3 regions of the Phytopseudomonas daroniae genome follow, and region 1 is predicted to be linked to each of the others. Evidence: predicted binding sites of a transcription regulator. Region 1 holds the regulator's gene; each other region holds the start of a gene.

Region 1 (9,932 bases):
CCAGCGGGAAAGCGAATGCCTGATTGCCGAGCATCACCATCAGCGTCGGCATGATCGCCAGGGTCAACGGTACCTTGATGACGATCTTCGAGCCCTGGCCCTTCTGCGAGAACACGTTGACCGTGCCGTTGAGCTGGGAAATCTTGGTCTTCACCACGTCCATGCCGACGCCGCGGCCGGACACGTCGGAAATCTCGGTCTTGGTCGAGAAACCGGGGGCGAAGATCAGGTTGTAGCATTCCAGATCGGTCAGGCGGTCGGCCGCATCCTTGTCCAGCAGGCCTTTTTCCACGGCCTTGCTGCGCAACACGTCGGCGTCCATCCCCTTGCCGTCATCGGTAATCATCAGCAGGATGTGGTCGCCTTCCTGCTCGGCAGACAACACCACTCGCCCGGTGCGCGACTTACCGGTGGCTTCGCGCTCTTCCGGGCTTTCCACGCCATGGTCGACGGCGTTGCGCACCAAGTGCACCAGTGGATCGGCCAGCGCTTCGACCAGGTTCTTGTCCAGATCGGTCTCTTCGCCAACCAGCTCCAGGTTGATTTCCTTCTTCAACTGACGAGCCAGGTCGCGAACCAGCCGCGGGAAGCGCCCGAAGACCTTCTTGATCGGCTGCATGCGGGTCTTCATGACTGCCGTCTGCAGATCGGCGGTGACCACGTCGAGGTTGGAGACGGCCTTGGACATGGTCTCGTCGCCGCTGTTGAGCCCCAGGCGCACCAGGCGGTTACGCACCAGCACCAGTTCGCCGACCATGTTCATGATCTCGTCCAGGCGTGCGGTGTCGACCCGTACCGTGGTTTCCGCCTCACTCGCTGGCGCAGCGGCGGCGGCCGGTGCGGCTGCTGTTTTTGCCTTGGCTGGCTCGACCTTGGCCGCCGGCGCAGGAGCTGCCTTGCTGGCGGCGGGTGCAACGGGCTTGGCTTCGGGCTTCGGAGCAGGTGCAATGGGCGCAATGGCGGTCGGCTCGACGAACTTGCCTTTGCCGTGCAACTGATCGAGCAGAGCCTCGAACTCGTCGTCGGTGATTTCATCGCCCTGCGCCGCAGAACTGGCGGGTGCGGCAGGAGCAGCCGATACAGGCGCCTCAGCCGGCGTGCTGGCGAATTGTCCTTTACCGTGCAACTGATCGAGCAAGGCTTCGAATTCGTCGTCGGTTATATCGTCGCCGTTACCACCGCTCGCGGCACTGACCGGCGCAGGCACCTCGACAGCGGGCGTTGCGGAGGTCGCGAACTGTCCCTTGCCATGCAGTTGGTCAAGCAGCGATTCGAATTCATCATCGCTGATTTCGTCGTCCGAGCCGCTCGCCTGCGGTTGCGGCTCATCGCCCAGGGCATCGAGCAATTGTTCGAATTCGCTGTCCGTAATGTCCGTCGATGCCTCTGCGGCCGGCTCGACTGGTGCAACGACCGTGACCGGGGCAGGCGCTGCGGCAGGAGCGGGTTCGGCCAGGCGCGCCAGAGCTGCCAGCAGCTCGGGAGAGGCCGGTGTCGGCTTGGTGCGCTCGCGCACTTCGGTGAACATGCCATTGACGGCATCCAGTGCTTCGAGCACCACGTCCATCAATTCCGAGTCGACACGACGCGCACCCTTGCGCAGGATGTCGAACACGTTCTCGGCGATATGGCAGCACTCCACCAGCTCATTGAGCTGCAAGAAACCGGCCCCGCCTTTTACCGTGTGAAATCCCCGAAAAATCGCATTGAGCAGGTTCATATCGTCCGGGCGGCTTTCCAGCTCCACCAATTGCTCGGACAACTGCTCGAGAATCTCGCCGGCCTCTACCAGGAAATCCTGGAGGATTTCTTCATCGGCGCCGAAGCTCATATGACGTGCTCCTAAAATCCCAGGCTGGACAGCAAATCGTCGACGTCGTCCTGGGAGGATGCGACATCATCACGCTTATCGGCATGAATCTGCGGACCTTCACCGTGGGACGCATCTTTTTGTTTGTTCTGCTCGACACGCAACTCGTCGTGATTGTGTTCGATGCCGGCGAAGCGATCGACCTGGCTGGCCATCAACATGAGCTTCAGCAGGTTGCTCTCTACCTCGGTCACCAGTTGCGTGACACGCTTGATCACTTGCCCGGTCAGATCCTGATAGTCCTGCGCCAGTAAAATGTCGTTGAGATGCCCGGACAGCTTGCTGCTGTCGCGTTGGCTGCGCGCAAGAAACAGCTCGATGCGCTTGGCCAGCTCACGGAAAGCCTCAGCCCCCATTTCACGGCGCATGAAACGCCCCCAATCCTCGCTCAGGGCATCGGCTTCGCTGCTCAGGTCATTGACCAGTGGCGCGCTCTGCTCGACCAGATCCATGGTGCGATTGGCTGCGCGCTCGGTCATGGTCACGACGTAATTGAGCCGCTCGGTGGCGTCGGATATCTGCGAGACTTCCTGGGCGTGAGGCACCCGGGGATCGAGCTGAAAATTGACGATGGCGTTATGCAGCTCACGCGTGAGCTTGCCGACTTCGTGGTAAAGACCCCGGTCGCGCGCCTTGTTCAGTTCATTGATCAGCTGTATCGCTTCACCAAAGTTGCCTTGTTCAAGGCTGTTTACCAGTTGGCGGGCATTGCTTTTCAGGGTCGACTCGAGGCCGGCCTCTTGAGAATCATCGTGTTCCATAACAACCTCGCGGCAGACATCAGCCGTTGACCCGCTCGAATATTTTCTCAATCTTTTCTTTGAGCACCTGAGCGGTGAATGGCTTGACCACATAGCCGTTCACACCGGCTTGGGCGGCCTCGATGATCTGATCGCGCTTGGCCTCTGCCGTAACCATCAGCACCGGCATCTGCTTCAAGCGCTCATCCGCACGCACTGCACGCAGCAAGTCGATACCGCTCATGCCCGGCATGTTCCAGTCGGTCACCAGAAAGTCGAAGCTACCGCTTTGCAGCATCGGCAATGCGGTGGTGCCGTCGTCGGCTTCCGCCGTGTTGGTGAACCCCAGATCACGCAAGAGGTTCTTGATGATCCGTCGCATCGTCGAGAAATCATCGACGATGAGGATTTTCATGTTCTTGTCCAAGTCGACCTCCGTACAGTCCTAAAACGCCTTCAGCATTCCGAAGCGCTTATAAATCGTGAAACCGGCCTGGCGGAACGCCACAAAACCATTGCGCCCTGCTTTGCTGCGTTCACTGTGTTTTCCAGCGCCCTGCCAATTCTCAAAAATATGCGCAAGGCCTGCTGCGTGTCGGCCCTGCTGCGTTGAAAACACCCTGGGTTGCCAGCCCAGTCGACAAGCCGCTTGCGGCTAACGCACGTCAGTGCGGGCCAGAAGCGAGTAGTGCTCATTTTTACCAACAGTAAGTCGCCCGCGACTCCGACCGCTTCCCCACCTGCTTTCGCGGGGGCGCCTAACCCTTGCTGAGCTCTACCCTTGAAAAAACTCTTATGCGCGCCAATCCACTAACCGCGCGCGTAAACGCGCGGCACACTGACTGTGCAATTGGCTGACTCGCGACTCACTAACTCCCAGTACCTCGCCGATTTCCTTGAGGTTCAATTCCTCATCGTAATACAGCGACAACACCAACCGCTCACGCTCCGGCAGATTGCTGATGGCATCGACCAGAGCCGCCTGGAAACGATCATCTTCCAGTTCATGCGAAGGCCCGTGGTGCAGGGAACTCGTGTCTTCCTGCAGCCCACCACTCTCGCCTTCCTGCAACAGGTCGTCGAAACTGAATAAGCGGCTGCCCAAAGTGTCGCCAAGAATGCCGTAGTAATCCCCGAGACTCAATTGGAGTTCGGCAGCAACCTCCTGATCTTTAGCGTCTCTTCCGGTTCTCGCTTCGATTTTTCGAATTGCGTCGCTGACCATCCGGCTGTTGCGGTGTACCGAACGTGGTGCCCAATCGCCCTTGCGCACCTCATCGAGCATGGAGCCACGAATGCGAATCCCGGCAAAGGTCTCGAAACTGGCGCCCTTGCCAGCGTCATAGTTGCGGGATGCCTCGAGCAGGCCAATCATTCCGGCCTGGATCAGATCATCCACCTGCACGTTGGCGGGCAGACGCGCCAGCAGGTGATAGGCAATGCGCTTGACCAACGGCGCGTAACGCTCAATCAATTGATGCTGTGAATCCCGTGCCTGTGTCTTGCTATACATGCGGAGTCCAGAGGCTGTCGTCATACAGCCGTGTCTGCAGTCGGTTGTTGCACCAAGCGCTCGACGAAGAACTCCAGATGGCCTCGCGGATTGGCCGGCAACGGCCATGCGTCAACCTTCTGGGCAATCGCCTTGAACGCCAGCGCGCACTTCGAACGAGGGAACGCCTCATACACCGCACGCTGTTTCTGTACGGCTTTGCGTACCGACTCGTCGTAAGGCACCGCACCCACATACTGCAGCGCGACATCCAGGAAACGGTCGGTGACCTTGGTCAGCTTAGCAAACAGGTTGCGGCCCTCCTGCGGGCTGTGCGCCATATTGGCGAGCACCCGGAAACGATTCATGCCGTGGTCACGATTGAGCAGCTTGATCAGCGCGTAGGCATCGGTGATCGAGGTCGGCTCGTCGCACACCACCACCAGTACTTCCTGGGCGGCGCGCACGAAGCTCACCACCGAGTCGCCGATACCGGCGGCGGTGTCCACGATCAGTACGTCGAGGTTGTCGCTGATATCGCTGAATGCCTGGATGAGGCCAGCGTGCTGCATGGGCGTGAGCTGCACCATGCTCTGGGTGCCGGAGGCCGCAGGCACGATACGAATGCCGCCAGGCCCCTGCAGGATGACATCGCGCAGTTCGCACTCACCCTCGATCACGTCAGCCAGGGTGCGCTTGGCCGTCAGACCGAGCAGCACGTCGACGTTGGCCAGCCCCAGATCGGCATCCATGAGCATGACGCGCCGACCGAGATCCGCCAGCGCCAACGACAAATTCACCGACACATTGGTCTTGCCAACGCCGCCTTTGCCGCCGGTCACCGCGATCACCTGTACGGGATGCATACCCATGTTATCTACACACCTTATCTATCTTCGCTTTAAGCCATAGGGCCATTGTGCGCTGCCGGGACGACCGCAACCAGCGCTTCGCCACACAGCATGATCATCCCGCGCGTCGTGCCGGATCCTGATACAAGCCTGCAAACATATCGGCCATCGTATCCTCACTGGGCTCATCCGGAGCCTGCAGACCGACGGCACGGCTGACCAGTTGATGACTACGCGGCACCTGTACATCGTCCGGAATCCGCGGGCCATCTGCCAGATAGGCTACTGGTAGACGGTGGCTAATAGCCAGACCCAATACCTCACCCATGCTGGTCGCTTCGTCCAGTTTACTCAGAATGCAGCCGGCCAGCCCACAGCGCTTGTAGCTGTGATAGGCGGCCTTCAGCACTTGCGCCTGGCTGGTAGCAGCCAGCACAAGGTAATTTCGGGCGTTGACGCCGCGGCTTGCCAGGGTTTCCAGTTGCATACGCAGCGCCGGGTCGCTGGCCGGCAGACCGGCTGTATCGATAAGCACCACACGCTTGCGCGCCAACGGCGCCAGCGCCTGAGTCAAAGACTGACCGGGATCGACGTGGGTCACGGATACGCCAAGAATACGGCCCAGGGTCTTTAGCTGTTCCTGGGCACCGATGCGGTAGCTGTCCATGCTCACCAGGGCGATATTCGCGGCGCCGTACTTGAGTACGTAGCGTGCTGCGAGCTTGGCCAGCGTGGTGGTCTTGCCCATGCCCGCCGGGCCGACCAGAGCGATCACGCCGCCCTCTTCCATCGGCTCCTGCTTGGGCGTCTGAATCGAGTGTGCCAGATGCGCCAGCACCATACGCCAGGCCTGACGCTGGTCACCGAGCGAGGCCACACGTTCGAGCAGCGTACGGGCCAGTTCGGCGGGCAGCCCCATGCGCTGCAAACGACGCCACAGAGTGGCCTGTTGCGGGCGACGGCTCTGCATCTGCCCCCAGGCGATGGAACCCAGTTGCATTTCGATCAGTTCACGCAGGCCGTGCAGTTCGGAACGCATCGAATCCAGCGCGGCCTGATCGACCGAAGCCGAGGCCGGCTTCTTCTGCTGACGCTCGAGCACGGCGTCCAGGCTGTCGGCAGGCGACGCACCTGGCGCATCGGCGAACAGCTGACGATCCTTGCCGGCATCCAGCTGCGCACGGGTAGTCAGTTCGGCCTGGGCGGAGGCGATGCGCGATTGAGTCTTGCGCAGTTCGGCCTCCAGGGCCGGGTTCGGTTGCCGCGCCGGTGCGGGCGCGACCTGATAATCGAGCGCGGCCGTCAATTCCACGCCACCCGCCACACGGCGGTTACCGATGATGGTCGCATCAGCGCCCAGCTCATCGCGAACCAGCTTCATGGCTTGGCGCATATCGGCGGCAAAAAAGCGTTTGACCTGCATGGCCCGTACCCTCGATTAATTCTGCCCCACCGTCGCAACGATGGTGACCTGCTTGTTGTCCGGAATTTCCTGGTACGCCAGAACATGCATGCTCGGGACGGCCAACCGGGCGAAACGCGAGAGCATTCCCCGAACCGGCCCGGCCGCCAGCAGAATCACCGGCTTGCCAAGCATCTCCTGACGCTGCGCTGCTTCCACCAGGGAACGTTGCAGCTTCTCGGCCATGCCAGGTTCCAGGAGGATGCCATCCTCGGAGCCTTGACCGGCCTTCTGAAGACTATTTAGCAATATCTGTTCCAACCTTGGCTCAAGGGTGATCACAGGCAGCTCCGGCTCTAGTCCCACGATGTTTTGCACGATTGCGCGAGCCAACGCGACGCGTACCGCAGCAACCATCGCGGCGGGATCTTGACTCCGCGGTGCGACGTTGGCGATGGCTTCGGCAATGGTACGGATGTCACGTACCGGCACCTGCTCCTGTAACAGCGCTTGCAGCACCTTGAGCAGGGTCGACAGCGAGATAAGGCCAGGAACCAGCTCTTCCGCCAGCTTTGGCGAGCTTTTCGCCAACAATTGCATCAGTTGCTGGACTTCTTCGTGGCCCAGCAGCTCATGAGCATGCTTGTGCAGGATCTGATTGAGGTGGGTGGCGACCACGGTACTGGCGTCCACCACGGTGTAACCGAGGGATTGCGCCTGGTCGCGCTGACCGGGGTCGATCCACACGGCATCGAGACCGAACGCCGGATCTTTGGCGGCTACGCCGTTGAGGGTGCCGAATACCTGACCCGGGTTGATCGCCAGTTCGCGATCCGGGTAAACCTCGGCCTCGGCGACGCTGACGCCCATCAGAGTCAGTCGATAAGCATTGGGTTGCAGATCCAGGTTGTCGCGGATATGCACGGATGGCATCAGGAAGCCCATCTCCTGCGACAGCTTCTTGCGTACGCCCTTGATCCGCGCCAGCAGTTGCCCGCCCTGGTTGCGATCGACCAGCGGAATCAGCCGATAGCCGACTTCCAGACCGACCATGTCCACCGGCATCACGTCGTCCCAGCCAAGCTCCTTGATCTCCTGAGCGCGCTGCGCCGGGAGTAGTTCCTGCTGGCGCTGAACCTCCTGAATCTCGACTTCCTTGACCTTGCGCTGCTTGTTGGCGATCCAGTACGCCGCGCCCGCGGCGATCAGGCCCAGGCCAACGAAAGGCATATGCGGCATGCCAGGCACCAGGCCCATGGCGATCATGATCGCCGCCGCAACGGCCAGCGCGCGCGGCGAAGCGAACATCTGCCGGTTGACCTGAGCGCCCATGTCTTCGGAGCTGGAAACCCGGGTGACCATGATCGCCGCGGCCGTGGACAGCAGCAGCGACGGGATCTGTGCCACCAGACCGTCACCGATGGTCAGCAACGAGTAGATGCGCCCCGCCTCGCTGAACGGCAGGCCGTGCTGCAGCATGCCGATGCCGATGCCGCCGAGCAGGGTGACGAACATGATCAGCAGACCGGCGATGGCATCGCCGCGCACGAACTTGCTGGCACCGTCCATCGAACCGTAGAAATCCGCTTCCTGGGCTACCTCGACACGGCGCTTCTTGGCTTCCACCTGGTCGATCAGGCCGGAATTGAGATCGGCATCGATGGCCATCTGCTTGCCGGGCATGGCATCCAGAGTGAAACGCGCACTGACCTCGGAAATCCGTCCGGCGCCCTTGGTCACCACCACGAAGTTGATGATGATGAGGATGGCGAACACCACGATACCGACGACGTAGTTACCGCCGACCACCACCTCGCCGAACGCCTTGATCACTTGCCCGGCCGCTCCCGCGCCGTCCTGCCCGTGCAGCAGCACCACCCGCGTGGAGGCCACGTTCAGCGCCAGACGCAGCAAGGTAGCCGCCAGCAGGATGGTCGGGAAGACGGCGAAATCCAGCGGCCGCAGCGCATAGATCGCCACCAGCAGGACGACGATGGACAAGGCGATATTGAAGGTGAACAGCACGTCGAGCAGGAACGGCGGAACCGGCAGCATGACCATGCCGAGCATGACCAGCAGCAACAGCGGGATACCGAGATTGCCGTCGCGCAACCCGGACAGGTTGCTGCGAACGTTGCCAATCATTTGTGCGCGATCTACTGCCACGTGGTTACCCCGGCTGATTCAATCTTTTGACGCCTTAGCGCCTTCGCTGCCGGTGTTTGCAAGAACCTTTCCAACTCTGCAAAAAACCTGAAATCACTGAACGGTAAGGCTGATCGGGCCGGCGACAGCTGACACGAAAGCGAGACGAAAACACGAACCCCGCCAGGAAACTCAAGTCCACAACCTGTGAGCGATGGTTTTGCCCACGGATTTTCCATCTACGAGGAGTCACGTATGAAACGCTGGATGATGGCCGCATTGGCCAGTTGCTGTGCCGCTAGCCTGCAGGCCGCCGACCTGGCGGTCGAACTCAATGCCGTGGACGCTAAAGGCGTTGGCACCTCGGTTGGCAAGGTGGTGATCAGCCAGAGCCCTTACGGCGTGGTTTTCACCCCTGAACTGCATGACTTGGAGCCAGGCGTGCACGGCTTCCACGTGCACGGCAAACCCAGTTGCGACCCCGCACCGAAGGATGGCCAGCCTTCAGCAGCCGAGTCCGCGGGTGGTCACTGGGATCCGCAGAACACCGGCAAACACGGCCTGCCCTGGGGCGATGGCCACCTGGGTGACCTCCCCGCCCTGCTGGTCACGGCGGACGGCAAAGCCAATCAGCCCGTACTGGCGCCGCGCATCAAAAGCGTGGATGAGCTGAAGAACCTGGCGCTGATGGTTCATGCCGGCGGCGATAACCATGCCGACCACCCCGAACCGCTGGGTGGCGGCGGTGCCCGCGTGGCCTGCGGCGTAATCGAGTAACGCCACGGCGCGTTAGCCTGCCAATACGCTTGCCACGCCACAGCCAGTGACAAGCCTCTGACGTACGAGCCCAGCGCTGGCATCACGATGCTGCGCTGGGCTCGTACGCCATCGAAGCGGGTCACTGCAGCGATGAAATCACGTCTATCCTGATTCCCCAGCGCAAGGGCGAACCACTCATCCTCACCAGCGATGAACCATCCCGCCTCGGCTGAACACTGGACGAACTCGTCCCGCTCGAGACCAACGCAGCTTTCACTGCGCAATCCCTGGCGGTCGCCCAGGCGCTGCGCCGGGATACCGGCAAAGTCAATGGCGCTTCCATTGCCCTGGGTCATCCCATCGCTCCCCGCCGTCATGCATACTGGCAATGCCGAGTATCCGCTTGTGGCACCCGCGCCTGGCCGCTACGTGAAGCAGTGAATGTCTGACCTTGGGAAATCGATCGATGAAGCAGCAGCACAGGAAAAACCTCACCCGTGTGGTGGTCGTGGCCGCCCTGGTCGCCGTTGCCGCCCTGGTATGGATGAAGGTGCGCCCAAGCGGACTGGGTGAGGGTTTCGCCAGCGCCAACGGCCGTATCGAAGCCACCGAAGTGGACGTGGCCAGCAAGCTGGCCGGCCGGCTCCTGGAAATCGAGGTCGAGGAAGGCGAC
Region 2 (9,932 bases), on a different contig from region 1:
TTGCCAACACGCGGCGGCGAAACTCCTCCGGCCAATCGTTGCCAGCATGATCGTCAATCAGCAGCACCGGAAGGAACTCGTCCCATACCGCGAACTGCTTGAGCAGATCCAGCGTCCCGCCTTTGAGCTGTACTTCACCGAGCAGAACACTCAGAACGCCCCGACTGGACTCGACCTGCGCCACGGCATCGCGCCAGTCCTCGCTGCCGCAGGCGATATGGTCTTCGCCCAGGAAATTCAGGATCACCGCTAAATCGCGACGTCTCTCGGTGTTGTCGTCAATCAGTAGGAGTTTGGTTTCACGCCACATAGTCGTCGATCGAACCCTGGAGGGAAAAAGCCACGCTGAACGCACAAGAACGCCAGCATTTAGCCACTAGTTAAGTCAATTATCGACGATTAGTCAATTTTATGACGTATTTTTTAACTTAATGGCGCAGAGGCTAACAGATTGAGGAGGTACGTACCGGCGTGAGTCTCTCGATCGAGAGACTCAGGGGGAAGGAATTTCAGGGAAACGAGACAATAGCAAGAAAGGTGGTATCAGCCAAAAAGCTGATACAGCTTGGCGCCCTGCTGGCCTTTTTTCATTTGCAATATTTGCGCCCCAGTCTTGGCTTTCTCAACCTGACAGGCTGAAACGAGATCACGGTACACATGCAGCAAGGACTCAAGATTGCGCTTCAGCTCAGTCTCGCCACCGACCACAGCCATGGCTTCATCGACTTCGGAACGACAACGCAGATCGAGCTCTCCTACCGCCGCCCAGTCTTCGTTGAGCAGGGCCGAGCGTAATGCTTCAGCAGTAATTTCCAACTTTCGGGCGGCCGATGTCATGGCGCAAAACCTCTCAATCCAGTTCAGCTATCAGCTTTGCGGGGCAATGCCGTCCCAGCCTTCCTTGACCTGACGCAGCAAACCGGAGACTTCGCTCAGCTTGCTCGCATCGTTATTCAGGTTGGCCTGCATAAGCTGCGCAGTCATGTAAGCGTACAGGCTATCAAGGCGGTCGGCATACTCACCACCCTTTTCCTTGTCGAGGGCCTGCTGCAGGCCGTTGACGATATTGATGGACTTGCCGATCAGTTGAGCTTTTTCAGCAACCTGCCCACGCAGCATCGCACCCGTTGCCTGGGAAATCCGATCCAGAGCACCCTCGAACAGCATCTGAATCAACCGATGCGGGCTGGCCTCGACGAGTTGCGTCTGGATACCGACCTGCTGGTACTTCCTCATGGCCGAATATGCGTTCATACCACCTGCTCCAAAATTCAGAAGAATCAATAACTACTGACTTATGTATCGGAGCAAGCGTAGAAATCTTTAGCGTTCTTTCCAGCCTTTTGCAGTTCAGATAGCCTCAGCGATCCTTGTTGTTCAAGGCCTCGAGCGTAGCCAGCACGCTATTACTGGTGGCGGTCAGTTGGGCAACCAGCACATCCATATTGTTGTACTTGCTATACAGATTGGTCTCCAGCTTGGCGACTCGGGTATCCAGGGCAGCCTGCTGCGTCTCGAGGTCTTTCTTCGTGGCCTCCAGCGCATCCGTTCGGGTCGCCAGAATACCGCCAGAGGCGATATAGGTCGTATTGACCGCCGACATCCGACTGAAGAGCCCATCGCTACCCGTGAAAAAACTACTGATCTGGTCGTAGTTTTGCTCAATGCCACTGGACAGCTTGGCATCGTCAATCGCCAGAGTCCCGTCCTTGTTGGTCGTCACCCCAAGCTGGGCCAGAATACTCAGACTACCGCCGCCACTGGCCGGCTCAACCAACGCATTACGCAGTGACGACATCAGTGAGCGCATGGTCGCGTCACCCAGCAACGCACCGGCTTCGGTGATCGCGTTGCCATCTTCGTCAGTGGTGGTGCTAACCGATGTCAGAGCATTGCTGACTGTCATCAGCGTGTTGTAGGCCGACACGAAACTCTCGATGGACTCCTTGATGCCATCGGTATTCGCTGTAACCGACAGCGTGGTGCTGCCTGTACCAGCCAAGGTAATGGACAACCCACTCAGCGCGGAGACGGTATTGGACTTACTGGTCATTTCCAGCCCATCCAGGGTGAATACTGCGTCAGCTGCCTCAGTGATATAACCGGCGGCACTGCCGCTCTGCTTGGTCAGTGCGTGCGCACCATCCTCGTCAACATTGACGTTCAACTGAGCAAGATCACCGCTGCCCGTCACATAGATATCCGTGCCGGCGCCCGTGGTCTCGGACGACAGCACCAGACGAGAACCATTGGCGTCAGTGACGATGTTGGCACTGATACCCGAGGTCGCAGTGAGCTGGGAATTGATCGAGTCACGAATATCCGTCAGCGATGCCCCCGCGCTGACCGACAGATTGTAAGCCGTGGTACCCACTTCGATCTTCAGCGTACCGCCGGAGGCGAATTGGGTCGAAGCACCGCCCGCCAGGGTTGCAGACGCAACTCTGGAGCCCTTGGCGAGGCTCTCGACCTCGAGGGCGTAGCTGCCGGTAACCGCGCCCGACGCGGTTTTGACAGTCGCCACCGACTCCGACGAAGACTTGGCGGCCAGGCCAGCGAAGCTGGTCGAACTGGATTTCAGCGCCGTCATCGACGCCTCGAAATTTTCCAGTGCGGCCTTCAGCGTACCGATAGCCGTGAGACTGGTGGTTGCCTTGGAGGTCTGCCGATCGATCTGCGCCTGCTTCGGCGCCTTCTCTGCGGCAACAGTGGCCTCGACGATAGCTGTGATATCCAACCCGGAGCCCAGCCCCACTATGCTCGAGATAGCCATGATCGACCTTCCTCCAATGACTTTATCTTGACGTTGAAGCTCACTTCAGCAAGAAGCGAGCCAGTCATGCCTTCTCCTGCAACAGAAGACTGCGCGCATCCTCGAGACGGGAAGCCAGTTCCAGCACTTCCTCGGAAGGGATCTGGCGAATCACCTCCCCCGAATCACTGTTGATCACCTGTACGACTACACGCCCGCTCGAATCATCCACCTTGAAGTCGAGATTGCGCCGAGCCGATTGCGCATAATCCTGAATCCTGGCGACAGCTTCGCCCAGCTCCGTCGAATGATCCACTGCCTGGGCAGAGGTATTTTCCTGCAGCGAAACTGTGCCTTTGTCCTGAGCCTTTCCTTGCACACCAGTAATGGCAGAGCCGGAAACGGCCCCCGTGCTTACCGTTGTAATGCTCATAAAAGATCACCTCTCAATGGGAAAAGGGGAAAGCCTTGCGGCCCTCCCCTCTGATCTCCCGCTTGGACTGCAGATTACTGCAGCAGGCTGAGAACCGAGCTTGGCAACTGGTTGGCCTGAGCCAGGATCGCCGTCGAAGCCTGTTGCAGGGTTTGCTGCTTGGTCAACTCGGCGGTTTCCGCTGCGAAGTCGGCGTCCTGAACCCGGCTGCGAGCAGCGGTGGAGTTCTCGGAGATGCTCTGCAGGTTGGAAACCGTACTGTCGAAGCGGTTCTGTACGGCACCGAGGTCGGCACGCTGGCTATCGATATTGGAGATGGCCTTGTCGATCACCGAGATTGCGCTCTGCGCGCCCTCAGCAGTAGTGATACTGGTATTGCTGATGGTCGTTTTTTCAGAGCTCTTGGTCTCCGTGCCTGTAGCAGCGAACAGGCCATCGACGCCTGCGCCATTCAGGGTGTAGCCCTTGGCAGAGTTCAGCTCGACAGCGCCAGTGGCAATCAGGCCGTCATCCAGCGCCACGGCAGCCCCATATACTCCGGAGGCGTCCTTGGTGGCGATTTCGATCGACCCTGCATCCGTGGTCGCAGAGAATACGATGTTCTCGCCAGTATCGGACTTGACCGACAGTGCACCGCTTTTCTCGTTATAGTTGACGCTGATACCCAATTTGGAAGCGTTGGAGCTCAGTTGCTCAGCCAGGCTCGCGGTACCGTTAACCCCTACGAACTCGACGCTGTTGGATCCTACGGTAATGGTGAAGCTGGCCGGATCAGTGGCTGCCGCGGCACCGACGGTAAACTGCGCTTCGGTACTCGCGGTTGCAGTAAGCCCGCTGATCACACCATTGAGTTGCTCGGCGATGTCCTTGGCGGAAGCCTCGGCCGCAACAGTGACCTCTTCGCTCTGGCCACTACCGGTAACCGTGATGAGACCACCGGCCACACCATCCGTGCTCGGAGCCACACCTACTGACTTGACCTGATGAGAACCCACGCTGTCAGCCGAAATATTGCCCAGCGTTACGTTGATGGTTTCATTGGCGTTGGCGCCCACCTGGAAGCTGGTGGTACCGAAAGAGCCATCCAACAGGTTACGACCACCGAAGGTAGTAGTGCTGGCGATACGGGTCAACTCGGAAGTCAGCGCGGCATATTCGGACTGCAAGGAAGTCCGATCCTCAGCACTGTTGGAACCGTTCGCCGATTGCAGAGCCAATTCACGCATACGCTGCAGGATATTGGTGGATTCCTGCATGGCGCCTTCGGCGGTCTGGGCGATGGAGATACCGTCGTTGGCGTTTTTCACCGCAACGCCCAGGCCGTTGATCTGGCTGGTCAGGCGGTTGGAAATCTGCAGGCCGGCGGCATCATCCTTGGCGCTGTTGATTTTCAGGCCGCTGGAGAGACGCTGCATGGTGGTGGAAAGCGAGTCGGATGCCTTGTTCAGGTTCTTCTGGGTGGTGAGCGAGGCGATGTTGCTGTTGACTGTCATTGCCATGATGATTGTCCTCCAAAGGACTCTGATGTTTGCCTGAGCGTGCGACCTTGGGTGGGCAGTGCCCAGGCACCCATGAAGTTCGCATTCGATCTTTGTATCGGCGCCCTCTCGGAAAGCTTTAACGCAATTTTGAACTTCTTTTGCGTTCGTCTTTGACTTCCAGGGTTTCGCGGAAAATTCATCACCAGGGACGCCTGTGTAGCGTATCGACCGGTTGACACCAAGCATGAGCCGGTAGCGCAGAAAAACCGACTGCTCACAAGCCTGGCTGACATCAGCCATTACCCGAACAGGCTTAAACCCTGAGGAATTCCCCAAAAACATCCATCCGAATCAATTGGATAGCTTGAAGATGCCTGCATGAGTCGGGCAGTTTGGTAATCGCCAAACAAACCAACGTCCCGAGACTCATGCAAGCAATACGATTTTTCCCAAGCACTCCCCACGACCCACAGCAAGCGACAGGAAGCCTTGATGAGCTGTGTCAACGCCTTGCTGCACGGGCATCGCCTGACGCTGACCGATCTAGGCAGAGCCATGCCCAGCGAGGCCTACACCAAACATTCGATTAAGCGCTTGGATCGCCTGCTTGGCAACGCGGGGTCTGCAACCACGAACGCCCGCTGTTTTACTGGAAAATGCTGACTGCACTGCTCGGCTTCCTGCGCCATCCCTTGATCTTGGTGGACTGGTTCCCAATCGATGCTGCCTCTGACCTTTACTTACTGCGCGCTTCAATCTCGCTGGCTGGTCGAGCGCTCCCTGTATACGAGAGCGTGCATGACCGTGAAGGTTGCCCTCAGCACCAGAAGCAACTGCTCGATGCACTGGAAATCATGCTTCCCGAGCAATACGTACCGATCTTGGTAACGGATGCTGGGTTTCGCCGCCCCTGGCCCCAGGCTGTCGAAGCCAAAGGTTGGTATTACGTGGGGCGTGTCCGCAATCGTGATCTCATATCGCGACGAGCAAGGTCAATGGCAGCCGATCAGGCAGCTCTACCTGCAGGTGACATCTGTCGCGCGCTCACTCGGCCAAATCGAGATGACGCGCAGTGCACCTTACAGGGTTGCACTGTATGGCATGCACCAAACGTCCAAAGGCAGGAAACATCGACGCATGACGGGCGGCATCGCGCGCAGCAAGCTCAGCCGACAGAATACTCGCCGTGGATAAGAACCCTGGCTGCTCGTCAGCAACCTGCCACAATCCAACTGGACGGCACGTCAGATCGTGGGTATCTATCGCAAGCGAATGCAGATTGAGGAAGGCTTTCGGGATGTGAAAAGTCGGCGTTTCGGCTTTGCCTTCGATCTGCATCGAACGCGCCGCCCACGACGTATCGAGATCCTGCTGCTAATCGCAGCACTGGCATGTTATGCGCTGTACCTGGCTGGCCTTCAGGCTAAAACGACAGGTAGGTCATGCCGCTTTCAGAGCAACAGCGTCGGCATAAAACCGTACTGTCGCTCTGGCGTATCAGCCTCGAACCTCAGGCGCTCGGCCAGCGATTTATCCTGCTCGGCACTCACCAAGATGGAGCTATTACTGCGTGGAGGTACAGCGGCAAGCTCAGGCGCTGGAGTAGATTTGGGGAGATTCCTCAGGGGCAGTACCGACAACCTCCCCAGTGCAGCTCTTCTAGGTAGTTAATTGCCTGATTTACATCATGAAAGATTGCCGCAGTTAGATTGAGCGCTCTCACGATTAACCCTTGGGTTTTATTGGCCCAAGGGGTCTAACGATTAAATTTCTTTCGATTTCTCCTAGAAAAAGACAATTAACATAGTTGTCAGCAAACTTCTTTGCCTGTACCCTCTTTGATTAGCAAAATTTGGTTGGCACCAAATAATCTTGGAGTTGAAGAAATGGTTTGGACTCAAGTAGCCCCGGTGGATTACACCGGCATGCTGAGAAGTGTGATTTTTGCACAAGGCAACTTCTATGCAGTTGGTGGCAATGGCCTTACCACAACTACTCAGCTTGTCGGCGGAGGAGCTTCTGGAACAGAGTGGGTCAAGCTTAAGGACATGGTCACCATTGATAGCGGAAAGCTCGTCAACAAGTTGTACTGGAACGGTATTGGGATATCACTTCAAGCCCTATCTCAAGCTGGCAGCGTGACCACCGGTCGCACAACAAGTCCAGAGGGTAATTGGACAAACCAGACAATAACTTTGGGTGCGTCCGGAGACTTGCAAGACATTGTGTACTACGCGGCCATAAACAGCTCCGAGGCGTGCTGGCTGTTGGTTGGATCAACCGGTAAAGTCTTTTGCTGTTATGCCGACTGGTCCGGCAGAGTTGCGCGTACTACTACATTTACAACTAGCGAGACTGTGTATTGCGTCAACACCATTGGTGTTTTCTTGGTAGTGGCAGGATCGAATGGGAAGCTATTTACTGCCACCAAGGTTATTCCAGGCATTACGCAATCATTCACGTCCAGAACAAGCACCTTCGGCAGCAGCAGTGACATTCTTGCCATGAAACTTTGCAATGGACAGCTGTTTATTGTTGGCGAAGATGGGAAAATGGCATATTCAGCCAGCGGACTTACATGGACTGCTGTTGCAGATACCAGCTTCGGGGAAACTGTAATCCGCGACATAGCTTACGGTGATGGCAAATATGTAGCTGTCGGCGACGGCGGCAAAACAGCCGTTTCTGATGATGGGATCAACTGGATCCAACAAACTAATACTTTCGAAGGAACTGACATACGAAGCGTTTCCTACGGAAATGGCACTTTTGTAGCTGTAGGTGCTGGCGGCAAGATAGCTTATTGGATTCCATGATTCTTTAATTTCTCTGCGTATCTCAGCAGGAAAGGGGGCAGATTTTCTTAAGGATGGTCTGAAACAGCCCGGTATTTCAGTCCTGACTCGGCCTCCCCCGATTTTAAAAATACGATTTGTTCAAAAAACGCTCAAATCGTTCGTATTTTTGTTGTTCTTAGCCGCCATGAGCAGCCCATGGCGGCTATTTCCCAAATTACGGGCGTACCTCTCCTGTCTTAGCCAATAGATCTCGACACGCCATCCATAAATTCGATAGCGCGAACAGCGTGGCCATTTGCACGGTATTCTTCGCCAAACCACGAAACCGCACCTTGGTGTAACCAACCTGGCGCTTGATCACCCGGAATGGATGCTCAACCCTGGCGCGTGTCTGGGCCTTGGCGCGTTCAATCTTGCTGTACGCGTTGTATAATAAGCCGGCCCTGACCATGCTTCTCATAGCTGCTGCGCCGAGCGGCGATCTGCCAGATCACCCCGCGCCCTGCATGCTCGCTACGTTTCTCGACACCGGTATAGCCGGCATCGGCGGCCACCATGTTCTCCTCACCATGCAGCAGTTTGTCTACCTGCGTCACGTCAGCGACATTGGCCGCCGTGACATGGACGTGGTGCACCAGGCCTGACTCCACGTCGACGCCAATGTGCGCCTTGGCGCCGAAGTAGTACTGGTTGTCCTTCTTGGTCTGCTGCATCTCCGGGTCGCGCTTGCCTTGCTTGTTCTTGGTCGAACTGGGTGCATGGATCAATGTGGCATCGACGATGGTGCCCTGCCGCAACAGCAAGCCACGGTCGCCCGGGTAGCCGTTGATTACCTCGCGCATGCCGACAGCCAGGTCATTCTTCTCCAGCAGGCGACGGAAGTTGAGGATGGTGGTTTCGTCGGGAATGCGCTCCAGACTCAGCCCTGCAAACTGGCGCAACATCGTCGTTTCGTACAGTGCCTCTTCCATCGTCGGAAAGCCGGACGCCCCCCTTCACCCTTGGTGATAGAGCGGTTCGATCAACGCCACCAAGCCCCTCCACGGCACCACCTGATCCATCTCGGTCAGGAACAGTTCCTTGCGGGGTTGCTTGCGCTTACCCGCGTACTCGGCGTCGGCGAAACTCAACTGCTTCATGGAGGAGACCCGGAAAATGGATTGCTATATTTCAACAGATTCGGGAAGTTAAATTCAGAGTTTCCGTAAGCTGTGGTCGGAAGACGAACGTGTGGCGTTCATTGACTGGATTGCAGCCAACCCGCTCGCCGGGGATGTCATCCCAGGCGCCGAGGGCGCTCGGAAGGTGCACTGGAGCCGCGCCGGCTCGGGCAAGTCCGGCGACGCGCGAGTGATCTACTTCAACCTGACGGAAGAACAAATCGTGCTGCTGGTCACGGTCTATGCCAAGGCCGATAGATCCAGCATGAGTCCCGCTGAAATCAGCAAGGTGGTGTGACATGCACAAGAACATTGATATCGAAGCTGTTGCCCGCGCTATCGAGGCCGACGCTGGCGAGCCGCTGCCCGATCTGCGGCAAGCGCTCAAGGAAGCCAAGAGCGGGGCGGGGCGCGTTACCACGCCCGAACAAATCCTGGTGCGCCAGGCGCGGGAGCGCTCAGGGCTGACCCAGGCTGTCTTCGCTGAACGCATTGCGACGCCTGTTGCGACCTTGCGCGACTGGGAGCAAGGCCGCTTCGCGCAGCCGGGCGGCGTGCTGTGCCTGATTGCCAAGCATCCCGAACTGTCGCAGGAACTGGCGGCAAGCTGATCAAATTCGTGTCAGGTAGCAGCCAGGATGTGATCTGCCTGGCTGCGACGGCACCCGGCCAACCGAGCGTACGGCGGATTACGGCGATGGAACCGCCGCCAGGCGTTTCCGTCGTTTGCCACGCAATGTCACCACGCCGGGTCAACTGGAATAACGGTGCACGACCTGCCGAATGTGCGGCGGATTACGCCTTCGGCTAATACGCCCTACGGGTTGTGGCATGGTTGTCGATAGTGGGTATCTGCCAAGCCACTATCTCTGATCCAACTGTCTACAGCTTATCGAACAAACTCAACTGTGCGATCCGCGCAAATGCCGCCTGAGCGGCTTCCAGCTTGGTTTGCTGCAGCATCAGGGTAGAGATTGCGGCAGCCATGTCGGTGTCGCGAATGCTCGACTGGGTGGAGGCATTGGCGATCGACAGGCTTTCGTTCTCGGTACTCAGGGTATCGATAGTATTGAGCCGGGCGCCGACGCTGGTGCGCAGGGCATCGACCTGCTTCATGGCATTGTCGATATTGCCGATACCGGCGGCTACCGCCTCGTTCAGCGCGTATTGCGCGGCGACATCGCCATCGCTGGCATTCTTCAGCGCTGACGACAGGGTCGAAATGGTTTCGAGGATGCCCTGGGTATTGGAGGAGCTGCCCTTGATCGAGAAACTGTCGCCTGCCGCCGGTGTACCGGTCACTGTGAA
Region 3 (9,932 bases), on a different contig from region 1:
GATTTCGATGCCCTGCAATTCAATCTGTCGGCCCTGCCTCGGCTGGTCATCGCCTTGCTGGTCGGTGCGGCGCTGGGACTATCGGGCAGCGTGCTGCAGCAACTGACGCAGAACCGCCTGGTCTCGCCGATGACCATCGGAGCTTCGTCCGGTGCCTGGCTTGGGCTGGTCTGCGCGACCTTGCTGGTGCCGACGTTCGCCGCCAATCACGGGCACTGGGCGGCGCTGGCCGGTGCGCTGCTGTCGGTCGGCCTGGTGCTGGTGATCGCCGGGCGCAACGGCATCGCCGGCTTGCCGGTGGTACTGGCGGGCATGGCCATGAACCTGCTCCTCGGTGCTTTGGCCGCGGGCCTGGTACTGCTCAACAACCAGTACACCAGTGGGCTGTTCGTCTGGGGGGCTGGAGATCTTGCACAGATCGACTGGCACTGGGTCGGCTGGCTGTGGCCCAAGCTGTTGATCGGCCTGCTGGTCATTTTCCTCGCGCCGCGCCCGCTGACCCTGCTGCAACTGGGCAGCGACGGCGCCCAGGCTCGTGGCTTGAACCTGTGGCCGGTGATGCTGGCGCTGTTCATGGTATCGATCTGGATGACGGCCGTATCGATCACTGCGGTGGGCCTGATCGGCTTTATCGGCCTGTTGACGCCCAACCTGGCGCGCCTGTTCGGCGCCCGTCGCTCCCGGGATGAGTTGCTCTACAGCGTGTTGCTCGGTGCCGTGCTGCTGCTCGCCACCGATGCCCTGGCACTGCTGGCCAATCGCTGGACGGCGGATCTGGTACCCAGCGGCGCGGCGGCGGCACTGATCGGCGCGCCGGCGTTGTTATGGCTGTCGCGCCGCCAGTTGTCCGCCGATGACGCCCGCGGTCTGGAGTTGCCGGAAGGGCCGGAGCGGGTGCGCCGCCGCTATGGGCTTCTGGTGCTGGCGCTGACTATTGCTGTGGTACTGCTGAGCATCTGCCTGGGCCGCAGCAGCGTGGGCTGGCAGTTCGAGTGGCCATCGTCGCTGATCTGGGCGTTACGTTGGCCGCGAGTACTTACCGCTGCTGCGGCGGGCTGTGGCCTGGCCATCGCCGGGGTGCTGTTGCAGCGCCTGCTGCGCAATCCGCTGGCCAGCCCGGACATTCTCGGCCTCTCGGCGGGGGCGACCCTGGCGGTGATGCTGGCCCTGATGATTTTCGGTGGCTCGCTGCTGGGATTCACGGCGCCGATCGCCGCCTTTATCGGCAGTCTCGCGGTGCTCGCCGTGCTGTTGCTGCTGGGGCGTCGTCACCAGTATTCGCCGGCGCTGATGGCGCTGGTCGGTATTTCCCTCACTGCGCTGCTCAACGCGGCGTTGCAGTTTGGCCTGGCCAAGGGAACGGCCGATTCCTTCGCGTTGCTCGGCTGGCTGGCCGGCTCGACCTACCGGGTCTCGGCGGCGCAATCCTTGTGGTTGGCCATGGGCGTGCTATTACTGGGCGTGCTCAGCCTGCTGTGCCATCGCGCGCTCACACTGATCTCCATCGGTGATGGCGTGGCCCTGAGTCGCGGCCTGGATGTGCGTACGGCTCGCCTGGCACTGTTGGTGCTGGTGTCGCTACTCTGTGCACTGGTTACCAGCCTGATGGGGCCGGTGGCCTTTCTTGGCTTGCTGGCGCCGCACATGGCTGCGATTCTGGGGGCACGCCGGGTGGTGTCGCAGTTATTGCTGGCGGCGGCACTGGGCGGTTTGCTGATGTTGCTGGCGGACTGGTTCGGTCGCGTGCTGATCTTCCCGCTGCAATTGCCGGTCGGCATCGTCGCCTCGGTGGTGTGCGGCAGCTATTTCGTTTACCTGTTGGTCAAGAGGCGCCTGGCATGAAGGATCTGTTGCGCGCTGTCTCGTTGCTGTTATGCCTGGTTGCGGGCTTTGCCGGGGCGCAGCCGCGGGTGGTGGCGCTGAGCTGGGAAGCGGCCGAGCACCTGCTGAAACTGGATATCACCCCCATCGCCGTGGCCGATGCCGGGGATTACCGCACCTGGGTGGTACGCCCGCGCCTGCCGGACGAGGTGCCAAGTGCTGGCTCACGTACCGAGCCGAACCTGGAGCTGCTGGCGCAACTGAAGCCGGAGCTGATCGTCATTCCACCGCTGCTGGAAGACATTCGCGGCAAACTCGAGCGCATCGCGCCAGTGGCCGCCTACAGCAGCTTCAGCCAGCAGCACGACAATTACCTCGCCGCTCGCGACAACTACCTGGCCCTGGCCCAGCGCTTCGGTCGCGAGGAGCAGGCACTGCGCGAGTTGGCGGCGATGCAGGCACGGGTCGATGAGCTGCACCGGCGCCTGGTCGAGCATTTCCGCGGATCTTTGCCCAAGGTCGCGGTGATTCGCTTTTCCTCGCCCACGGCAGTGTTCATCAACGGCGCCAACTCCATGGCCGACCACGCCATGCAGTTGCTGCACCTGCAGCCGGCCTATCCGCTGCCACGCAGCCCCTGGGGCATCGTGCAATCGCCAGTGACCACCCTGGGGCGCATCGACGAGGGCGTGATCCTGCATATCGAGCCTTTCGCCCAGCAGGATCAACTGTTCAACACGCCGCTCTGGCAAGCCATGCCGTTCGTGCGCGAAGGGCGCTTCGCTGCCATGCGTTCGACCTGGACTTATGGCGGAGTGTTTTCCATCGAATACCTGGCCGAGGCGATCACCGAGGCTCTACTGCGCCTGCCGGCACAATGACCGGCCTCGACGTTTCCTTACCGTAGTACTTGCGATGACTGGCTGACAGACCCTAGAGTTGCCGGCATTCCTATTTCGAGCCGTGCAAGTCAGTGTCATCGTGAGGGTGTGGGGCCTTCCGATATTGCTCTGTATGGCCATTTGCGGGGCTGCATGCGTTTTTTCCTGATCATTCTTCTGGCGATTTGCCCGGTATTGGCGAGTGCTGCGGGGCCGGCCGTGTTCGACGAGAACACCCGATCCTTGCCGCTTGGCCAGCTGATGTCCGTGTTCGAGGACGTACGGGGCGACAAGACCATTGACGACGTCACCTCCAGAGCCCTGCAAGGCAGCTTCCGCGCCCATGACAAACCGGTATTGAACGCTGGCTATTCCCGCTCGGCCTTCTGGTTGCGGGTCGACCTGCAGTACCTGCCTCAGGATTCCATCGCCCACGGCCTCCATCATCACTGGCTGCTGGAACTGGCCTATCCGCCGCTGGATCATCTGGAACTCTACGAGGCGGATTCCGATGGCCACTTTCGTCTGACCCAACGCACCGGCGATGCGCTGCCGTTCTCCAGTCGGGAAATTCGCCAGAACAATTACCTGTTCTCCCTCGATTTCGAGCCGGATCAGGTGCGCCGGGTTTACCTGCGTATTGAAAGCCAGGGGTCGATCCAGGCGCCGTTGACCCTCTGGTCGCCCACAGCCTACCTGGAAAAGCAGCCGGCGCGCATCTACGTGCTGGGCATCATCTACGGCGTGTTGCTGGTGATGCTGATCTACAACCTGTTCATCTTCATCAGCGTTCGCGATACCAGTTACCTCTATTACATCTTGTATATCGCTTCGTTCGGCCTCTATCAGGTGTCGGTCAATGGTGCCGGTATCGAGTTCTTCTGGCCCGACAACCCCTGGTGGGCGAACGTTGCCACGCCATTCCTGATCGGCGCCACGGCGCTGTTCGGTTGCCAGTTCGCGCGCAGTTTCCTGCAGACCAGCGAGCACAGCCCCTGGGTCGACCGCTGCCTGTTGCTGCTGATGCTCTGGGGCACGGCGGTGATGGTGCTGGCGTTGACCGTCAGCTACGCCGTATCGCTGCGCCTGGCCACCGTTCTGGCGCTGGTGTTCACCCTGGTGGTGTCCATCGCCGGCGTGCTGGCCTGGCTGCGCGGCATGCGGGTGGCGCGCTACTTCATCATCGCCTGGGCGGCCTTTCTGATCGGTGGCGTGGTCAACACGCTGATGGTGCTCGGCTACCTGCCCAACGTGTTCCTGACCATGTACGCCAGTCAGATCGGCAGCGCGATCGAGGTCGCGTTGCTATCGCTGGCGCTGGCCGACCGTATCAACGGGATGAAGGAGGAGCGTGCACGCATCCTGCAGAGTGCCGCTGCCAAGCTGGAGGCGCTGAACCACGAACTGGCCGACAGCAACCGCCTCAAGGACGACTTCCTGGCCACTGTGACCCACGAACTGCGCACGCCGATGAACGGCGTCATCGGCTCCCTGGAGCTGATGCAGACTCTGCGCCTGGAGCCGGAGGTCGAGCAATACCAGAAGACCGCGACGCGCTCGGCGCGGGACATGATGCAGATGGTCAACGACATCCTCGCGCTCACCGAACTGCAATCCGGCAGGCTCTACCCGCGGCGAGAGACCTTCAGCCTGCGCGGCCTGCTCGATGGTGTGTGCGCCAACTACGAAGGCCGTGCGCGAGACAAGGGCCTGGCTTTCACGCTCGATCTGGACGAGCGCCTGCCCGATACCGTGGAAGGCGATGCGGTAAAACTGGCGCAAGGGCTGGGCTACCTGCTGGATAACGCCATCAAGTTCACTGCCGCTGGAAAGGTTTGCCTGCGCGTGCGCGGTGGTGAGCCGACGCTCGAGGCCCTGCCGCTGAGCTTCGAGGTGATCGATGCAGGCATCGGTCTGGCGGATGCCCGCGAAGCTGACCTGTACCTCCGCTTCCATCAGCTCGACAACTCGATGACTCGACAATACGGCGGTCTCGGCATCGGCCTGAGCATCTGCCGGCAACTGGTCGATCTGCTGGGCGGCAGCCTGGCGTATGAGCCCAATCGTGCCGGCGCGGGCGGCAGCATCTTTCGCCTGAGTCTGACGCTGGCCTTGCCGGTGCAGAAGGGCGCGAGCGAGCCGGTGGTGCGCCGCGCCAATGGCAGCCCCGTGCGCGTGCCGGAGCAATGCACCGTGCTGGTGGTCGAGGACAATGCCATCAACCAACTGGTGATCCGCGGCATGCTGCTCAAGCTCGGTTACCGGGTACGCACTGCGGACAATGGCAGCGAAGCCCTGGAGTGCCTGCAGCGCGAGTCGGTCGACGCGCTGCTGCTCGATTGCCAGATGCCGGTGATGGATGGTTTCGCCACCTGTCGAGCGCTGCGCCTGTTGCCCGGCTGTGCCGAGCTGCCGGTGCTGGCGATCACGGCCCACAGCCAGTCCGGCGACCGCGAGCGCTGCCTGGCCGCCGGGATGAGCGACTACCTGGCCAAGCCGGTGAAGTTCGACGAGCTGCGGGTACTGTTGCATGACTGGGTGCTGTGCCGGACAGCTTGAGTATGGCCAGGTCGCGGCCGGCATTGGCACAAATCCGGCTTTAAGAGCCTGTGGGCTTCTGCTTCACTGGAATGAGCCACCCCGCGACCGCCGCGCTCGGTCGTTTCCAGGTTCGCTCACCTTCCGCCCGTGCGCCGTCGGCGCCGAGGAGCACGCAGCATGATGCCCAGCCAGTATGCCGAAACCCATGAGGTGTTCAACCAGCCGTTGCCGTTGGAGGGCAGTAACCTGTACCGCATCGACCTGCCCCTGCAGGAGTGGGCAGGCCGCTTCGACGGCGCCTGGGGCGTATCGCGGATGGACGCCTATGGTGCGCTGGCCGGCGGCGAACTGATGACCGCCGGCTTTCTTGCCAACCAGAACGAGCCCGTGTTCAAGAGCCATGATCGCTACGGGCATCGCATCGACGTCGTCGAGTTCCACCCGGCCTACCATCGGTTGATGGAGGCGGCGATCACCCATGGCATTCCCTCCATGCCCTGGGTCGCTCCGCGCCGCGGTGCCCAGGTGGTTCGTGCGGCCATGAGCTACCTGCACAGCCAGGCCGAAGCCGGCAGCGGATGCCCGTTGACCATGACCTTCGCCAGTGTGCCGGCGCTGCGGATGCAGCCGGATATCGCCGAACGCTGGCTGCCGAAGATCCTTTCCTGCGAATACGATCCGCGCAACCTGCCCTTCGAACAGAAGGCCGGCGCCACCATTGGCATGGCCATGACCGAGAAGCAGGGGGGCAGCGACGTGCGGGCCAACACCACGCGAGCCCATGCGTTGGGTGCAACTGGGCCGGGCGGCGCCTATGAGCTGGTCGGGCACAAGTGGTTCTGCTCGGCACCGATGTGCGATGGCTTTCTCACCCTGGCCTATACCGACAAGGGCCTCAGTTGCTTTTTGCTACCGCGCCACCGGCCGGATGATACCCGCAACCCGTTCTACATCCAGCGCCTGAAGGACAAACTGGGCAACCGCTCCAACGCTTCCGCCGAGGTGGAGTACCGGGGCGCCCTCGCGTGGATGATCGGCGAGGAAGGGCGCGGCGTGCCGACCATCATCGAAATGGTCGCCATGACCCGCTTCGACTGCATGATCGGCTCCAGTGCGCTGATGCGCCAGGCCCTCAGCCAGGCCCTGCACCATTGCGCGCAGCGGCAGGTCGGCGGACGAGCGCTGAGCGACCTGCCGCTGATGCAGAACGTGCTGGCCGATCTGGCCCTGGAAAGCGAGGCGGCGCTGGCGCTGACCCTGCGTATGGGGCGCGCCCTGGATCGGCCGGATGACCCGCACGAGCGAGCCTTCGCCCGCCTGGTCACCGCCGTGGGCAAGTACTGGATATGCAAGCGCGCACCGGCAATGATCAACGAGGCGGCGGAATGCCTGGGCGGTGCCGGCTACGTGGAGGACAGCATCCTGCCGCGGCTGTATCGCGAGGCGCCGGTCAACTCGACCTGGGAAGGCTCGGGCAACGTGCAGTGCCTGGATGTGCTGCGCGCCTTGTCGAAGGAGGCGGGGATGCTCGATGCGCTGTTGATGCAGCTAGGCGACGGCCACGGCGACGCCCGTCTCAAGGCGCACATCGCCGGCCTGCAGAGGGATCTGCGTGACAGCGACGATATTCATTATCGCGCCCGGCAGATCACCGAAGACATCGCTCTGGCCCTGCAGGCCGGCCTGCTCCTCGAGGCGGGTAACGAGGTGGTCGCCGATGCCTTCATCGCCAGCCGCATCGCCGGCCGAGGCAGGGTATACGGTGGCTTGCCGCGGGGCGTCGATGTCGCGGCGCTGCTGGCCAGGAGCATGCCGGCACTCGGCTGAGGCCGCGTGCCGCCAGCCTGCGTCCTTGGCGTCAGCCGCGCTGGATGAACCGGCGGATACGCCGTGCGGCCTCCACGCACTCCTCCAGCGGTGCGACCAGGGCCATGCGCACACGGCCGCTGCCTGGGTTGAAACCATCCACTTCCCGCGACAGATAGGAGCCCGGCACCACGGTGACATGTTCCTGGGCGAACAGCGCGCGGGTGAACTCGGCATCGTCGCCCGGCGTCCTGGCCCATAGATAGAAGCCGCCATCCGGACGTTGCACATCGAGTACGTCCTGCAGGATTTCCAGCACGGCATCGAACTTCTCGCGGTACAGATCGCGGTTGGCGCGCACATGATCCTCGTCCTGCCAGGCAGCGATGCTGGCCAGCTGGGTTTGTACCGGCATGGCGCAACCATGGTAGGTGCGGTACAGCAGGAAGGCCTTGAGGATTTCCGCGTCGCCCGCCACGAACCCCGAACGCAGGCCCGGCAGATTCGAGCGCTTGGACAGGCTGTGGAACACCACGCAACGTTTGAAATCGTTGCGGCCCAGTTCGGCGCAAGCGGTCAGCAGGCCGGCTGGCGGATTCTGTTCGTCGAAGTACAGTTCGCTGTAGCACTCGTCGGCGGCAATGACGAAGTCGTACTGATCCGCCAGGGCGATCAGCTTTTTCAGCGTTTCCAGCGGAATCAGCGCGCCAGTCGGGTTGCCCGGCGAACAGAGGAAGAGGATCTGGCAGCGCTGCCATACTTCTGGCGCTACGGCGTCGAAATCCGGGTTGAAGCCATGTTCGACCAGGCACGGCAGGTAATGTGGCCGGGTGCCGGCGAGCAGGGCTGCGCCTTCGTAGATCTGATAGAAGGGATTGGGGCTGACCACCAGGCCGTCGACGTCACGCTGGGCGACGGTCTGGGTGAAGGCGAACAGCGCCTCGCGGGTGCCGTTCACCGGCAGCACATGCCGTGCCGCATCGAGCCAGCCGGTCGGTACCTTGAAGCGGCGTTCGCACCAGTGGGCGATGGCTTCGCGCAGCGCCGGGATGCCCAGCGTGGTTGGGTAGACCGCCAGTTGTTCGAGGTTGTCGGTCAGCGCCTGGGCGACGAACGCCGGCGAGCGGTGTTTGGGCTCGCCGATGGACAGGGCGATGGGCGAGCGGTCGGCTGCGGGCTGTACACCGGCGAGCAGGGCGCGGAGTTTCTCGAACGGGTAGGGCTGCAACTGGGCGAGGGCGTGGTTCATGATGATCCGACGTGTCCTTTGTAGGGCGGCGACAAAGCTGCCGACACTAGCACGCGGGGCGGCTTCAGGAAAATTCCCTTTCGCCCGTCCGATAGGCGTCATTTTGGGGCGCCATGCTGATGCCCGGTTCTAAAGGCTGGCTACTTCGAGCCGATAGCCTGACTGCAACCCGTTATCAGCCATTCTTTAGCGAGACCCCTCTATGCGCACCCTCAAGTTCAGCCACAAGATCATGCTGGCTGCGTCCCTGGTGGTCATTGCAGCTTTTGCGTCGTTCGCGTTGTACAACGACTACCTGCAACGCACCTCGATTCGCGACAACCTGGCGCACTATCTCCACGACGTCGGTCAGGTATCCACCGGCAACATCCAGCATTGGCTCAATGGGCGCATGCAGTTGCTGGATAACCTCGCCGAATCGGTTCAGGACGACAGCGCGCCCGATCCGCTGGCCAGAAACCTGCAGCACCGCAGCATCGCCTCCGCCTTTCTGTACGCCTACTTCGGTCAGGCCGATGGCACCTATACCCAGTTTCCTCCTAGCGAATTACCCGCAGGTTATGACCCGCGTCAGCGGCCCTGGTACAAGAGCGCGGCGGGCAGCAGCGGGCCGGGTCTGACCGAGCCCTACCTGGCGGCCGATCCACGTGATGGCCTGCTGATCACCATCACCCGTCCCGTCAATGCCGGCGGTAGCCTGCAGGGCGTGGTGGGCGGCGACCTCAAGTTGCAGACGGTCGACGACATCCTCAACTCCTTCGATCTGGGCGGTATGGGCTATGCCTTCCTGGTCGACGACAAGGGCACGGTGCTGGTGCACCCGGACAAGAGCCTGGTGCTCAAGAAACTGCCGGATCTGTTCCCCAGTGGTGCGCCGCGTCTGGAGTCCGGTTTGCAGGGCGTCTCGGCCGTCGATGGCAGTGCGCGTATCGTCACTTTCCTACCGGTGCAGGGGCTGGCCGGCGTGCATTGGTATGTCGGCCTGTCCGTCGACGAAGGCAAGGCGTTCGCTGCTCTGCGTGAATTCCGCATCTCGGCGCTGATGTCCACGATCATCGGCGTTATCGCGATCCTGCTGTTGCTCGGGGCGCTGATCCGCATCCTGCTGCGCCCGCTGCACGTGATGAGCCACGCCATGGGGGGCATCGCCGAGGGAGAGGGCGACCTGACCCAGCGTCTGAAAATCGATTCCGGCGACGAGTTCGGCGAGTTGGCGGGTGCCTTCAACCGCTTCGTCGAGCGTATCCACGAATCGATCCGCGAAGTGGCCTCGGCAACCCGTGAAGTTCACGCCCGCGTGAGTACCGTGGTCGAGGCGTCCAATGCCTCCATGGGTAACTCCAACGAACAGGCCGCGCGTACCGACAGCGTTGCCGCGGCGATCAACCAGCTTGGTGCTGCCGCCCAGGAAATCGCCCGCAACGCCGCCGATGCGTCGGTGCAGGCCAGCGATGCCCGCCGTGATGCCGAAGAAGGGCAGAGCATGGTCGAGCGCACGCTGGGCTCCATGGGCGATCTGTCGGACAAGATTCAGGCCTCCGGCAGCCATATCGAGGTGCTCAGCCAGAAGAGCAACGACATTGGCCAGATTCTCGATGTGATCAAGGGCATTTCCGAGCAGACCAACCTGCTGG

The links. Region 1 encodes FliA, which starts transcription of late flagellar genes. Its sites were predicted from a motif close to CTAAAGTTTNNNNNNNNNNNGCCGNTAA; they were not measured.
Region 2: DNK10_RS06115 (flagellin) is a predicted target of FliA. The motif match lies at 4,779-4,806, and genes of this name have one in related genera.
Region 3: DNK10_RS01060 (methyl-accepting chemotaxis protein) is a predicted target of FliA. The motif match lies at 8,428-8,455, and genes of this name have one in related genera.

What each region holds. Positions count from the first base shown of each region.
Region 1 covers NZ_QJUJ01000005.1:199,253-209,184, forward strand. The annotation lists gene DNK10_RS14330 (chemotaxis protein CheA) at 1-1,831, opposite strand, end outside; gene DNK10_RS14335 (protein phosphatase CheZ) at 1,843-2,631, opposite strand; gene DNK10_RS14340 (chemotaxis response regulator CheY) at 2,651-3,025, opposite strand; gene fliA (RNA polymerase sigma factor FliA) at 3,404-4,147, opposite strand; gene fleN (MinD/ParA family protein) at 4,144-4,974, opposite strand; gene flhF (flagellar biosynthesis GTPase FlhF) at 5,069-6,376, opposite strand; gene flhA (flagellar biosynthesis protein FlhA) at 6,392-8,500, opposite strand; gene sodC (superoxide dismutase family protein) at 8,756-9,277, shown strand; gene DNK10_RS26410 (hypothetical protein) at 9,496-9,708, shown strand; gene DNK10_RS14375 (HlyD family secretion protein) at 9,726-9,932, shown strand, end outside.
Region 2 covers NZ_QJUJ01000002.1:215,205-225,136, reverse strand. The annotation lists gene DNK10_RS06140 (sigma-54 dependent transcriptional regulator) at 1-310, opposite strand, end outside; gene DNK10_RS06135 (flagellar protein FliT) at 544-837, opposite strand; gene fliS (flagellar export chaperone FliS) at 868-1,254, opposite strand; gene fliD (flagellar filament capping protein FliD) at 1,361-2,773, opposite strand; gene DNK10_RS06120 (flagellar protein FlaG) at 2,838-3,185, opposite strand; gene DNK10_RS06115 (flagellin) at 3,260-4,684, opposite strand; partial or broken gene DNK10_RS06110 (IS4 family transposase) at 5,111-6,272, shown strand; gene DNK10_RS06105 (DUF6242 domain-containing protein) at 6,490-7,482, shown strand; partial or broken gene DNK10_RS06100 (IS5 family transposase) at 7,679-8,603, opposite strand; gene DNK10_RS06095 (hypothetical protein) at 8,695-8,922, shown strand; gene DNK10_RS06090 (helix-turn-helix domain-containing protein) at 8,924-9,235, shown strand; gene DNK10_RS06085 (flagellar hook-associated protein 3) at 9,507-9,932, opposite strand, start outside.
Region 3 covers NZ_QJUJ01000001.1:207,941-217,872, reverse strand. The annotation lists gene fhuB (Fe(3+)-hydroxamate ABC transporter permease FhuB) at 1-1,842, shown strand, start outside; gene DNK10_RS01080 (ABC transporter substrate-binding protein) at 1,839-2,702, shown strand; gene DNK10_RS01075 (hybrid sensor histidine kinase/response regulator) at 2,856-5,261, shown strand; gene DNK10_RS01070 (acyl-CoA dehydrogenase family protein) at 5,421-7,070, shown strand; gene dapC (succinyldiaminopimelate transaminase) at 7,102-8,298, opposite strand; gene DNK10_RS01060 (methyl-accepting chemotaxis protein) at 8,501-9,932, shown strand, end outside.